Regions from separate parts of the Cupriavidus sp. GW821-FHT07C08 genome, predicted to be linked through region 1. Evidence: predicted binding sites of a transcription regulator. Region 1 holds the regulator's gene; each other region holds the start of a gene.
What was found. The regulator LexA, encoded in region 1, represses DNA repair genes until DNA is damaged. The targets are predictions, from matches to a motif close to ACTGTATNNNNATACAGT.
Positions count from the first base shown of each region.

Region 2: a site for LexA is predicted at 1,914-1,931, ahead of recA (recombinase RecA). Genes of this name have one in related genera too.
Region 3: a site for LexA is predicted at 2,545-2,562, ahead of AC07UK_RS23115 (CppA family protein). Genes of this name have one in related genera too.

Region 1 is NZ_JBWKQZ010000001.1:489,009-493,659, forward strand. Features, by position in the region: gene rpsF (30S ribosomal protein S6) at 1-249, opposite strand, end outside; gene AC07UK_RS02410 (asparaginase) at 368-1,360, opposite strand; gene lexA (transcriptional repressor LexA) at 1,618-2,271, shown strand; gene AC07UK_RS02420 (hypothetical protein) at 2,382-2,552, shown strand; gene AC07UK_RS02425 (hypothetical protein) at 2,592-2,936, opposite strand; tRNA gene AC07UK_RS02430 (tRNA-His) at 3,028-3,103, opposite strand; gene AC07UK_RS02435 (hypothetical protein) at 3,210-3,488, opposite strand; gene dusA (tRNA dihydrouridine(20/20a) synthase DusA) at 4,497-4,651, opposite strand, start outside.
Region 2 is NZ_JBWKQZ010000022.1:57,770-62,420, forward strand. Features, by position in the region: gene AC07UK_RS24935 (sensor histidine kinase) at 1-1,100, opposite strand, end outside; gene AC07UK_RS24940 (response regulator) at 1,156-1,845, opposite strand; gene recA (recombinase RecA) at 2,072-3,136, shown strand; gene recX (recombination regulator RecX) at 3,237-3,704, shown strand; gene AC07UK_RS24955 (DUF2889 domain-containing protein) at 4,017-4,651, shown strand, end outside.
Region 3 is NZ_JBWKQZ010000019.1:130,162-134,812, reverse strand. Features, by position in the region: gene AC07UK_RS23125 (MFS transporter) at 1-496, opposite strand, end outside; gene AC07UK_RS23120 (malate/lactate/ureidoglycolate dehydrogenase) at 1,011-2,114, opposite strand; gene AC07UK_RS23115 (CppA family protein) at 2,228-2,512, opposite strand; gene AC07UK_RS23110 (DUF1345 domain-containing protein) at 2,620-3,198, opposite strand; gene AC07UK_RS23105 (FAD-dependent oxidoreductase) at 3,430-4,651, shown strand, end outside.

The DNA of each region.
Region 1 (4,651 bases):
GGCGTCGTTGAACTTGAACGCGTGTTCCAGTTCAGCCAGCGTTTCCTTGCCGCATTCGATGTTCAGGCAAACGTAGTGAGCCTTGGCCAGCTTCTGGATCATGTAAGCCATCTGGCGACGGCCCCAGTCTTCCACGCGGTGAACGTTGCCGTTCTGCGAGGTCACGAGCTGCTTGTAGCGCTCGATCATGGCCGGCACTTGTTCGCTCTGGTCCGGGTGGACGATGAAGACGATTTCGTAATGACGCATTGACGCTCCTTTTGGATTAGCCACCCGGGCGTCACGAGTCCGGTGTGGCAAGGTTGAATAGCCTTATATTATAGCGCGCGCATCGGCAAGTGCGCAAGCCGCTGTTTACACAGGCAAATCAGGCGTTGGCAAACAAAGCCTGCAGCCTTGCCGGATCCCGCGCCAGCCCTGCGTCGGCTGCCAGCGCCATGGCCAGCAGCACGCGCGCCTTATAGGGATTGAGGTCCGTTGCGGAAACAAAAGCCCCATCCGTCGGGCTGAGCTGGGGCGGAATCGCCACATGACCGGCCCCGGTGCGGGAACTGCGCACCACGGCTACGCCCGCGGCAGCGGCATCGGCCAGCGCCTCGGCCAGCACCTCATGCACCGAGCCATTGCCGGCGGCAGCCACCACCAGTCCGGCAACGCCCGCGCGGACCAGCGCATCCACAGCCACCCTGCCCGGCTGGGCGTAGCTGGCCACGATCTCAACCACCGGCCACGCCGTCGGCATCGGCCCGATCACCCAGGCCGCGCGCGGCGCGCGCGCGAAGCGCACGTAGTCATCCTGCACGAAACCCAGCGGCCCGCAGGCCGAGACAAAGGCATCGACCGCCGACGTGTGGGCCTTGGCCACATCCCGCGCAGCGTGGATCTGCTGGTTCAGCACCACCAGCACACCCTTGCCGCGCGCATCGGGATGAGCGGCCACGCGCACCGCATCCAGCAGGTTCAGCGGGCCATCGGCCGACAGCGACGTCGACGGGCGCATTGCCGCCGTCATCACCACGGGCACCGGACACGATTGCGTCAGGTGCAGCGCCATCGCGGTTTCTTCCAGCGTATCGGTGCCGTGCGTGATCACGATGCCGGCAACGTCGGGCTGCGCGGACCAGTACTCGACCCGCGCCGCCAGCGTTTGCCAGAGCATGAAGGTCATGTCCTTGCTGTCGACCTGAGCCACCTGCTCGGCTTCAATGCGGGCCGCCGACTGCAGCGCGGGCACCGCTGCCAGCAACGACGACACCGGCACGGTCGCCGCCTGGTAGCGTGCGCTGCTGGCGGAGTTGCCGGCCGCGCCAGCGATGGTGCCGCCGGTGGCCAGTACGACGATACGAGGCAATTGGGTCATGGAGGCGTGCAAAGAAAGTGGGAAAACAGGAATGCCGATTGTAACGGGCGCGCCCCGCCTGGCCGCGGGCCCGCGCTGGCGACCCATAATCCGTCCATGCGACACGCCCCAAAAATTCTGCTTGCGCTCAGGCCGATACTGTATAAAATCACAGCATACTGTTTAAACATACAGTGCCTGGCCAGCCGGATGCAGGATAATGGATCGGCCGATCCCTTACCCGGAATCCCCCCGGCCCCGCACGGAACGGCGATCCCATGGCGACCCTGACACCCCGGCAGCAGCAGATTTTCGATCTGATCCGCAACACGATCCGCCGCACCGGCTTTCCGCCCACGCGCGCCGAAATCGCCGCAGAATTCGGCTTCTCCTCGCCCAATGCCGCAGAAGAACACCTGAGGGCGCTGGCACGCAAGGGCGTGATCGAACTGACCCCGGGCGCCTCACGTGGCATCCGCCTGAAGGTGGCACGCAGCGATTCGGAAATGCCCGACCAGTTTTCGTTGCCGATGGCCGGCGTGATGCAGCTGACGCTGCCGCTGGTGGGCCGCGTTGCTGCCGGCAGCCCGATACTCGCCGCCGAGCATATCGACCGCCAGTACCAGGTAGACGCCTCGGTCTTCGACGAACGTCCCGATTACCTGCTGCGCGTGCGCGGCCTGAGCATGCGTGATGCCGGCATCCTCGATGGCGACCTGCTGGCCGTGCGCCGCGCCAGCGAAGCCGCCAACGGCAAGATCGTGGTGGCGCGCCTGGGCGATGACGTGACCGTCAAGCGCCTGCAGCGGCGCGGTGGCCATATCGAACTGATCGCAGAAAACCCGGACTTCACCAACATCATCGTGGAGCCTGGCGAGGAGTTCTCGCTGGAAGGCATCGCCGTCGGTCTGATCCGATCTTCCGGCTTCTAGCCGGGCACCGCAGGCAGCGAGCCTGCGCGGGCCCACCCGCTTCCATTGCTTTGCAGACGCCACCCGGCTTGCCGGGTGTTGACCCCGCTTTGCCCAAAAGAGGTGCCACCATGCCGCAAATCCACCAAGTCGCCGCCCGCCGCCCGGTCAAGCCCGTGCCGTTCCGCCAGAGCAAGGGCGTACGCGTCTACCAGGGTACGCAGCGCCGCACCATGGTCGGCAGCATGGCGGCGATCTGCCGCATGCTTGAACTCGAAACCGCCGAAAAGCTGGCTGCCTGAACCCTGCGAACGCAGCCCGCGTAGCCGTGGGCCCCGCCCTCAGCTACGCGCGCACGCCTTGGTTTCGGCTTCCAGCTCCTGCGGCGTCAGCTGCGGAAACCACGTATCGCTCTTGCGCAGTTCCAGCGCCGTACCATCCGGCTTCGCCGTCAGCGAAATCAGATAGGCGTATCGGTATTCACCGCCAGACGTGGTCTGGCCGATGCGGATCTCAGTCTGGTTCTTCGCCGGATAGTTGATGACCGCGGCGTCATCGCCCAGATTGTTGCGCAGGCATTTCGCAACATCGCCCATCATTGCTGGCGTGAACAAGCGCATGGGCGCACGCGCGCGAATGTCCTTTTCAGACGTACCGGTGGCACACCCTGCCACCATGGCTGCCATCGCTACGCCAATCACTGCCGCTCGAACAGACATACCATCCCCGGGGAATGCAAAACGGCGCCCTCGCGAGGCGCCGTTCTGGAAAATGCTTTGGGGTGGCTGATGGGACTCGAACCCACGACGACAGGAATCACAATCCTGGACTCTACCAACTGAGCTACAGCCACCGTAGAGGTCATCAGCGCGTTACGTTGCTGATCGACGAAAACCAAGATTATACAAACAGTTTTCCGGGATGGCTAGTATCCGGCACAATTTTTTTTAGATAAAAGCTCAGGTTCGGGACGGGCTCCACTTTGCCTCAAGCAGCACTGCCTGCTTGATGGCCTCGACGGTCTCGGCTTCGGTATCGAACTGCCCCAACAGGCGGCGCGACTTGCCGTTCAGCACGGCTTCCTGCAGCGCCTTGCCTGCGGCTTCTGAAGTGCCGGGGTGCCAGCAGTAGCGTGCCGTCCATTTGCCGTCCTGCAGTTGCTCGGCAACCCAGACCACCCTGAAGTCTTCATAGACAACACCGAACGGCGCTTCGTTTTCCACGTTTGCCCTTTCCACGCTGTTCCCCTGCCGGCATCGGTCCGCATGCAATGCCTTGTCTCGCCCGGGTCAATGCGAGGGATCGTATCACGGCCGCCGACCAGGGCGCCCGGCCCGGCTGGCACCTTCGCGCATGCTGTCGATCGCTCGCGGAAATATGCTGTGCACAGCCCCTACCTCTGCAGGGTTCATGCCGCAAATGCGCGAAGCGATACTTGTGCCTGAGGGACATTGACCCCCCTCGACCTTCCCGTCAGGCGGCCCGCCCCATCGGGCCGCCTGCCTCTTTTTGGCCACCCTGCCCGCTCATTGCCGTGGCACCAGCACCTGGCGATGGAACCTCACGAGCGCATGCGAGCCCAATCGACGTCATCGACAAAATCGACACGTCAACGAACGCAGGGAACGGGAATGCAAATCAAGTGTAGATGGCCTGCGCGAATTCTTGCGCTGACAGTATTGGCGGCCTTGCTCGGCGGATGTGCTGGCGGCGGGGTCGACGGCAGGGAATCCAGCATCACGACATACGGCACGCTGGACGTAGACATCAGCCATACGCGCTAGCCTGCCAGCGTGACCGATGGAACTCTTTACGAGGGCGACCGTCTAATCCTCTCGTCTGGCGCATGCAAAGCGAGCGCGCAAAAAAAGAGTCCGCAGCGCGGACTCTTAAATTTAGCGATCTCAAATGCCCTGAAGGCGGTTGCACTGTAACTGTCATCCCGGCAATGCACCATACGGGTAAACGAAGAGCAACAAGCTTGGCGTAGCAGCAAAAAAACGCCGACAAAAAAAGCCCGCCGAAGCGGGCTAACAATCAGTTGAAGAAAGCCCTGTATTCGAGGGCAGGCACAGTGTATGGAAGTGCCCTGCCTCAGCGAATTAGGGGAATCCCTTTCCTGGCGCCGGTTTCCGGGCGATCAGGCATTGCAAGTGCGGCGCGCGGTACCCCCGCGCAGCCATGCACATTTTCACGATTTTGAGTTAGAGCGCGGCCTCGGCAGTGCGCGCACGGCCTACGCTCGCTTACGCGGCCAGTGGCTCTTGTGCCTGCGGCCGCAAGTGTGCGCGCGCCTCTTCGAACAATGCATCCACATCGGCACGCGTGCGTGCCGCATTCATGCTCTTGGCATCCGACAGCACGCGGCGCCAGCCGCGCCCGCCCGCAATGCCACGATGCA
Region 2 (4,651 bases), on a different contig from region 1:
TCGCGCGCGAGCGCCGCCAGGTCCAGCGCCGCCATGCCGCCGGTGCCCGCCAGGTTTTCCATGCGCGCCAGCGACAGCAGTTGCGTGACCAGGTGCGCGGTGCGCTCAGAGCTGCCGGCGATCTGCGCCAGCGAGCGCCGCAGCTCTTCCGGCGACTGCTCGCGCTGCGCCAGCTCGGCCTGCATGCGCAGGCCCGCCAGCGGTGTCTTCATCTGGTGCGCGGCATCGGCGATAAAGCGCTTCTGGGTCTGCACCGACTGGTCCAGGCGCGCCAGCAGGTCGTTGAACGAACCCACCAGCGGCGTGATTTCCTGCGGTGCGGCGCGTTCGTCGATCGGGCTGGTATCGCCGGGGTTGCGCGCGCGGATGCGCTGCTGGATCGCGGTCAGCGGCGCCAGCCCGCGCGACAGCCCGAACCACACCAGCACCACCGCCAGCGGCAGGATCACGAACTGCGGCAGGATCACGCCCTTGATGATCTCGTTGGCCAGGCGCGCGCGCTTGTCCAGGGTCTCGGCCACCTGCACCAGCACCGGCTGGGTGCCGCTGACCTGCTTCAGGTCGATATAGGTGTAGGCCACGCGCACGTCGTTGCCGGCCACGCGGTCATCGCGCAGGGACACCAGGCCCGCATGGCCCTGGTCTTCCTCGGACGGCAGCGGCAGGTCGTGGTCGCCGGCGATGTATTCGCCGCGCTTGCCGACCACCTGGTAGTAGATGTTGTCGGTCTCGTCGGCGCGCAGGATCTCGCGCGCCGACAGCGGCAGCTGCAGCGTGATGCGCCCGTTGACCTCGCGCACCTGCTGCGACAGCACGATGGCGCTGGCTTCCAGCGCGCGGTCGAAGGGCCCGTTGGCGATCGACTTGGCCACCAGGTAGGTCACCGCGATGCTCATCGGCCAGAGCAGCAGCAGCGGCGCCAGCATCCAGTCGAGGATCTCGCCGAACAATGAGCGCGGCGACGGATGCGCGGTGCTTTCCTCCAGGTGCGGCAGTGCGTCGGCCAGGTCCTGGTCGGCGGCGTCCGGGGCCGGGGCGGCGGAAGGAGGGGGTGGCGCGGCGCGGGGCGCGCGCCGCCAGGGCAGTCGCAGCAGGCTCATCTCGGCGGTTTGCGCTCAGGTCGGTCGCTTGGCCTGCGGTGGCGTCGGGCGGGGATCAGTGGGGCGCGGCGACCGCCGGCTGGAATTTCTCCAGGCAGTAGCCAAGCCCGCGCACGGTGGCGATGCGGATGCCGCCGACTTCGATCTTCTTGCGCAGCCGGTGCACGTAGACCTCGATGGCGTTGTTGCTGACTTCCTCGCCCCACTCGCACAGGTGGTCCACCAACTGCTCTTTCGATACCAGGCGGCCGCTGCGTGTCAGCAGGATCTCCAGCAGCCCGATCTCGCGCGCGGACAGGTCCAGCATCTGGTCGTTGAGATAGGCGATGCGCCCGACCTGGTCGTAGGCCAGCGGCCCGTGCCGCATCAGCGTGGCGCCGCCGCCGGCGCCGCGCCGCACCAGCGCGCGCACGCGCGCTTCCAGTTCGGACAGGGCAAAGGGCTTGGCCATATAGTCGTCGGCGCCCAGGTCCAGGCCCTTGACGCGCTCGTCGACGCTGTCGGCGGCGGTCAGGATCAGCACCGGCAGCATGGCGCCGCGCGCGCGCAGGCGCTTGAGCACTTCCAGCCCGGACATGCGCGGCAGGCCCAGGTCCAGGATCAGCAAATCGAACGTCTGGGTCGACAGCGCGGAATCGGCTTCCAGGCCGTTGGTGACGTGGTCGACGGCATAGCCCGAGTGGCGTAGCGAGCGCGTCAGGCCGTCGGCCAGCACGTCGTCATCTTCGGCGATCAGAATGCGCATGGTTGTCTCCACCCTGGCCGGCATAGCCGGCGCCGGCGGAATGGGGCGCGATGGGGCTTGCCAAGCATACTGTTTTTTTATACAGTACCCGCACGTTCCGCTGGGGCCGCCCGGGGAGACCCCCTGGAGAGCGGCCGCGCAGACAGCCGGGCCGGCGCTGGAGCCGGAAAATGCCGGTGCCGCGCCACATGCGGCCTATTTATACACCATTGATTCAAGGACGACCATGGACGACAAGAAGGCAGGTGCCGGCGTGAGCGCCGAGAAGCAGAAGGCGCTTGCCGCCGCGCTCTCCCAGATCGAGAAGCAGTTCGGCAAGGGCTCGATCATGCGCCTGGGCGACGGCGAGGTCGAGAAGGACATCCAGGTGGTATCCACCGGTTCGCTCGGCCTGGACATCGCGCTTGGCGTCGGCGGCCTGCCGCGCGGCCGCGTGGTCGAGATCTATGGTCCGGAATCCTCGGGCAAAACCACGCTGACGCTGCAGGTCGTGGCCGAGATGCAGAAGCTGGGCGGCACCTGCGCCTTTATCGACGCCGAGCACGCGCTGGACGTCAGCTACGCCAACAAGCTGGGCGTCAACGTCGGCGACCTGCTAATCTCGCAGCCGGACACCGGCGAACAGGCGCTGGAAATCACCGACGCGCTGGTGCGCTCGGGCTCGATCGACCTGATCGTGATCGACTCGGTGGCCGCGCTGGTGCCCAAGGCCGAAATCGAAGGCGAAATGGGCGATTCGCTGCCCGGCCTGCAGGCCCGCCTGATGAGCCAGGCGCTGCGCAAGCTGACCGGCACCATCAAGCGCACCAACTGCCTGGTGATCTTCATCAACCAGATCCGCATGAAGATCGGCGTGATGTTCGGCTCGCCGGAAACCACCACCGGCGGCAACGCGCTGAAGTTCTACGCCTCGGTGCGCCTGGATATCCGCCGCATCGGCTCGATCAAGAAGGGCGACGACGTGATCGGCAACGAGACCAAGGTCAAGGTGGTCAAGAACAAGGTGTCGCCGCCGTTCCGCGAAGCCTTCTTCGACATCCTCTACGGCCAGGGCATCTCGCGCCAGGGCGAGATCATCGACCTGGGCGTGGACGCCAAGATCGTTGAAAAATCCGGCGCCTGGTACAGCTACAACGGCGACAAGATCGGCCAGGGCAAGGACAACGCGCGCGAATACCTGCGCGAGAACCCGGACATCGCCGACGAGATTGAAAACAAGGTGCGCGCGGCGCTGGGCGTGGTGGCCATGAACCCCACGGCGGCTGCCACGCCGGTAGCGGTCGAAGACTGACCGCGCCGGCGGCCATTGCGCCATCCGGAAGGCCGGGGCATCGCCGATGCCCCGGCCTTTTTGCTTGGCGCGGGTCCCCATCCACAGAATTCGGTAACCCATGGCAACCCGTCCCCCGCTCTCGCTGAAGGCCCGCGCCGTCGGCTACCTGTCGCGCCGCGAGCACAGCCGTGCCGAGTTGGCGCGCAAGCTGGCGCCGCATGCCGAGTCGGCCGAGCAGCTGGAGCAGTTGCTGGACGCGCTGGAGCGCGAGAACTGGCTGTCGAACCAGCGCTTTGCCGACAGCCTGGTGCACCGCCGCGGCGCCCGCTACGGCACCGCGCGCGTGATGCAGGAGGCCAAGACCCACAAGCTCGGCAGCGAGCAGCTGGGTGATCTGCAGGAGCGGCTGCGCGCCACGGAAGTGGAGCGCGCCCGTGAGGTCTGGCGCAAGCGCTTCGGCGCACCGCCCGACACGCCCGAGGCGCGGGCCAAGCAGATCCGCTTCATGGTGGCGCGCGGGTTTTCGCGTTCGGTCGTCAGCAAGATCATCCAGGGTGCCGACGAAGACTACGGCGACGAGAGTTAAGTACCGGCGTATGGTGCATGCGCCATTTTTCACCCGGAGTACCTGCACTGCCATCAGGGTGTATTCGCTGCATTGCGTCATCTCCGGGCTGGATTGGAGACGATTTTGTTGCCATCGCTGAGCCCATGTTTGCTGGTGCGTTGCGGCAAGACGCCGTGCCATGCCGGGTACCATGGTCGGCCGACAATCGTCGCCGCGACAGTTGCTGCGCAAGGATGTTCCCGGCCAACGCGGCGGGGCATGTTAAACTCCCCAGGTTATTCGGTGCTCCGGCACCGCCGTTCCCCAGCCCCCCGTATTTCCAGCCTGGCCATGCCTCTGTCCCAGCCCGTCAACCGCTCCCAGCGTCACCGTCGCGCCATTACGGCCGAGGCGTACCAGAGAGAGGACGGCTTGTGGGATATCGAGGTGCGCCTGACCGACACCAAACCTCGCGACATCGAACTGGCCGGCGACCGCGTCCGGCCGGTAGGCCAGCCCCTGCACGACCTGTGGCTGCGCGTCACGATCAATGAGGAAATGACGGTGCTGGATGCCGAGGCCTGCTCGGACTGGGTGCCGTATCCGTCCCATTGCGACACGATCGGCCCGGCTTACCGCAAGCTGATCGGCCTGAACCTGCGCAAGGGCTTTCGCAAGGCCGTGCGTGAGCGCCTGGGCGGCATGCACGGTTGCTCCCACCTGACCGAGGCCGCCGGCGTGCTGCCCAGCACGGCGATCCAGGCCTTTGCCGGTGAAGTCATCAATATCCGCGACAACGGCGAGGACGACCCGAATCCGGAGCCGCCCTATCAGTTGAACGGCTGCCACGCCCTGCGTTTCGATGGCGAGGTGGTTCGTCAGTTTTACCCGCGCTGGTATGGTCACCAGCCGACGCCCAAGGTACGGGCCGAGGCAGCACCTGCCGTCGCAACCGCGCCTCAGGCGCCAGCCGCGGCCAATGGCGA
Region 3 (4,651 bases), on a different contig from region 1:
GCACGGAGCCAAACGCTCCGCCAGCGATAAACGCCGAACTCAGGCTGGCACGCAGATGGCGCGGAAACACCGAAAGCACCACGGCAATGCCGACGCTGCCATAGGCCGCCTCACCAATCCCCACGCACAGCCGCGCCACGAACATCTGCCCGAAATTGTTGGCCAGCGCGCAGCCCAGCGTGGCCAGGCTCCACAGCGCCGCCATCAGGATCAGGCTCCTGACCCGGCCCCAGCGGTCGGCCAGGATGGACAGCGGAAACGTCAGCAGGCCAACCATCAAGGCCACGATCCCGCCCAGCGCACCGAGCTCGGTGTCGCTCAGCGACCATTCCACCTTCAGCAGCGGAAAGACGGCGTTGAGCACCTGCCGGGACATGTAGTCCGACAGCAACAAGCCAAAGCTCAGCGCAAAGACGAGCCAGGCGTAAGAACGCGACGAACTCGCACCGGCCGCGCCGGCTGAGATGGGGGAATGCGTGGTGGTTTGCCCGAGCATGAAAAGCCTTTTCCTGGATGCGCTTGACTGCGTCATGGCTACGCATGCAGGGGGCAAAACCCTCCTTTCAAACGCTGGCCACAGTCCTGTCGCGACCGGCGAAGTATCTAGGATTGGCTATCAGCAGTTTGACTAGCGGGGACAACTTGTTTGCATTTTGGGACAGTCGGGGAAAACGAGGAGTGAGTTGGGCGGGGGGGGCTCCGACGGCGCGTGCGTTTGTAGCTACGCAATACCCAGGCTGCTGAAGTTGGCCTGCGACCAAGATAGGTGAATCAAGATGCGCTCCCACACCTCGTGCGCCCGAAGCCCCTTGACGAAGGCACGCATAAAGTCAAAATGACCCCGATGTAGTTGCCGGCGGCGCGCAGGCGTGGGCGACCACTCCATTGCCGAGGCGTCATCCAGCCTGATTTTCGAGTCATGCGAAGGCATCGCTGAACGTTGCCAGACTTTACTGCACGTCAAGATCCAGCGTGCGCATGATGTATTCGAACGCGCCGTCGGGTGTTAGTCAGTCGCAGGCCAGCACAGACAGCGGCCCCGGCGCAGGCTGCGCGCTGGCGCGCGCGGCCGCCACCCGCGCCGCGGCGTCGTCCAGCTGCGCCAGCGTGCCGGCGTCAACCGGGACATGGGTGGCGCGGGCGGCGCGCCAGGCCCGTTCGGGCTCGCCGGGCAGGCGGATGCCATCCTGCCCGGGCTGTAGCCGCGAGGCCTTCATCCACTCGGCGAACGCCGCCACCTCATGCCCGAACGATGTGCTGGTGCCCAGGCGCGCGGGATCGAACACGATCGCCAGCATGTTGTTCCAGACCGCATGCTCATGCCGCAGCGTTTCCGCGCGGATGGTGTGGCCGCCGGTGACCGCGGCGCCCAGCAGCTCGCACATCACGGCCAGCACATGGCCCTTGTGCTCGCCAAAGGTCCGCAGCGCGCCTTGCGGCGCGCCGTCGGCGGGGTACATCACGGCAGGATCGGCGGTGGGCTCGCCGTGCGCGTCCAGCAGGCAGCCGGGCGCCACCGGCACGCCCTTGTTGTGGGCCACGCGCACCTTGCCCAGCGCGATCGCACTGGTGGCGAAGTCCAGCACCAGCGGCTGCTCGCCCGCCACCGGCACGCCGATGGTGAACGGGTTGGTGCCGTAGCGCGCATCGTAGCCGCCGTGCGGCGCCACGATGGGCTTGGACAGCACGTTGACGAAGTGGATCGAGATCATGCCGGCGGCGGTGGCCTGCTCGGCCCAGTGGCCCACGCGCCCCAGGTGGTGCGACTGCCGCAGGCCCATCACGCAGACGCCATGCTCGCGCGCGCGGCCGATGGCCATGTCCATGGCCTGCGCCGTCACCGCCTGGCCCATGCCGCGGTTGCCGTCCAGGCTCAGCATGCTGCCGGCATCGTGCAGCACGCTGACCTGCTGGTTCAGCTGCAGCTCGTCGGCCTGCCAGGCCAGCACATAGCGCGGGATCATGCCTACGCCGTGCGAGTCATGCCCGCTCAGGTTGGCGCCGACCAGGTGGTCGGCCGTCAGGCGCGCCTCTTGCGCGCTGCTGCCCGCGGCAAGCCAGAGATCGGCCACCCACTGGTGCAGGGCGGCGGTAGGGATGCGGTGTTCGCTCATATCGGCCTTGGCTAGGGATGAAAAAAGCCCCGTGCTGTGTGACGGCAACGGAGCTTCATGATACGGCCGGACCGAGCCCGGCGGTGCCGGCGTGGCCGGTGATCGGCAACTGCTTACTGGCCCAGCGCGGCTTCGGCAGGTGACTGGCCAAGGATTTCGCGGATACGGGCCAGGTAGGTATCGCCCACCGCGCGGTGCATGCGCGCCGCCTCGGCCGCGAACTGGCGCCGGCTGGGCGGGCGGATGCCCAGGCTGCGGCAGATCGTTGACAGGTAAGGCTTGCGCTGGCCGCCCAGGCGCAGCGCCGCGGTCTGCAGCGCGGCATCGCCGATGCGCCCGCGCAGCCAGGCCAGCACCTGGCGGTCATAGTCGTTTTGTACACGGATCAGGTGTTCCATGGACGGGACTCCTACTGTTCATCCATACAGTTACTGTAAATATATACAGTATCCGGCGGGATGCAAGGAGTTTGTCCAGGAACACTTTGGTCGCGTGGCCAAGTCGGCTACAAGCCACCCAGGGCGTTCACGGTGAACGCCAGAATCCCCATGTTGAACAGAAACGCGGCCACGCAGTGGCCCAGGACCACCCTGCGCATGTGGGCGCCGGCGATGGTCACGTCAGACGTCTGGAAAGTCATGCCCAGCGTGAAGCTGAAGTAGAGGAAGTCCCAATAGCTGGGGTCCTTAACGCCCGGCACCTGCAGCCCGCCCTGGTCGCCGGTGGCGGTCTGGAGATAGTAGAGATGCGCATAGTGCAGCGTGAAAACGGTGTTGGCAAAAAGCCAGGACAGGATGAGCGTGGCGACGATCAGCGCGATGTCGGCCCAGTGCGGTGTCTCGGGGCGCGCGATCAGCGTGCCGATCGCGACCAGGATCACCATCGAGAGCAGCACGGTGATCGTGAGCAGCGCGGTGCGGTTGGCATCGTTGTATTCCGCTGTACGCCGCATGGCCGCAGCATCGGCGCGCAACAGCGGCAGCGCGGCGCCAAGGAAGACAAGGGCCGCGAGATCGAAGCCGATCAGCAGCGCAATACGTGGCTCTGCGCCGAGCGCACCCGCGGCAAAGGTCGCAACGATCAATATGGCGCCGCACAGCAGAAAGCGTGCGGGTGCAATGCGCTTGCCGATTGCGAAGCGGGAGGGTCTATTCATAGGGCAGTCATTCGGGGTGACCCCTTGTCAGGAAAGGAGGCTGGTCATGCGTGAATCATATCCGTGCCGTCGCGCAGTTTGTAACGCTGCATGCGCCTTTCATTTGACGGTATCGAGGTCGATAATGGCCCTGTGCCATGACCGGTAAGGAGAGACGCCATGACCAAAAGCTCTTCCTTCACGGATAAGCCCGATCTCACCCAGGGCGTGCCGCTGGCTGACATTGCTGACGGCGGCATGGTGACAGGCCAGGTTGGCGGCAAACCGGTCTTGCTTGTGCGACGGGCTGATGAACTGTTTGCCATCGGTGCGACCTGTACCCACTATGGCGGGCCACTGGCGGACGGCCTGCTGGTCGGCGACACGATCCGATGTCCATGGCATCACGCCTGCTTCAGTCTTCGTACCGGCGCGGTCCTGGGGCCGCCCGCCCAGGACGATCTGAAATGCTGGCGCGTGGAACTGCAGGACGGAAAGGCCTTCGTCCGTGAAGCGCTGCCGCCGGTGCGGCCACCGCGACTTGCCGCCGCCCAGCTCCCGGAATCCGTGGTGATCATCGGCGGCGGCGCAGCCGGGACTGCCGCGGTCGAAACCCTGCGGCGGGAAGGCTATAGCGGCCCCGTCACGCTGTTGAGCGCCGATCGCTCATTGCCGTACGACCGGCCGAATCTGTCGAAAGACTACCTCGCCGGGACGGCAAACGCGGACTGGCTGCCAATGCGGCCACCGACGTTCTACGCGGATCACGACATCGATGTGCGCTCCGACAACCGTGTCGTCAAGCTCAGCCCCGCGCAAAAATCCGTCACGCTCTCGGATGGCAGCAACGTGAGCTACGGCGCGCTTCTGCTTGCCGTCGGTGCCGTGCCGATACGGCTCGACGTTCCTGGCGCATCCTTGCCGCACGTGGGCGTGCTCCGTACGCTGGCCGACTGCGACGCATTGATCGCGCGTCTCGGCACGGCACGCCGATGCGTCGTGGTGGGCGCAAGCTTTATCGGGATGGAAGTCGCGGCAGCGCTGCGAACGCGAGGCATTGAAGTGCATGTTGTCGCGCCCGAAGCGCATCCGATGGAGCGGGTCCTGGGTGCGGCGCTCGGCGGCATGATCAAGGCGCTTCATGAATCGCACGGGGTAACGTTCCATCTCGGGGCCACGGTGACGGAGATTCAGCCGGATCGGGTGAAATTGTCGACCGGCACGGAGCTGGCCGCCGATCTGGTCGTGACCGGGATTGGCGTTCGCCCCGACGTGGCCTTGGCGCAGGACGCCGGCCTCGCGCTGGACAAGGGCGTGGCGGTCGATGAATTTCTCCAGACGAGCGAACCTGGCATCTATGCCGCGGGCGATATTGCGCGCTGGCCTGACCCGGGAACGGGCC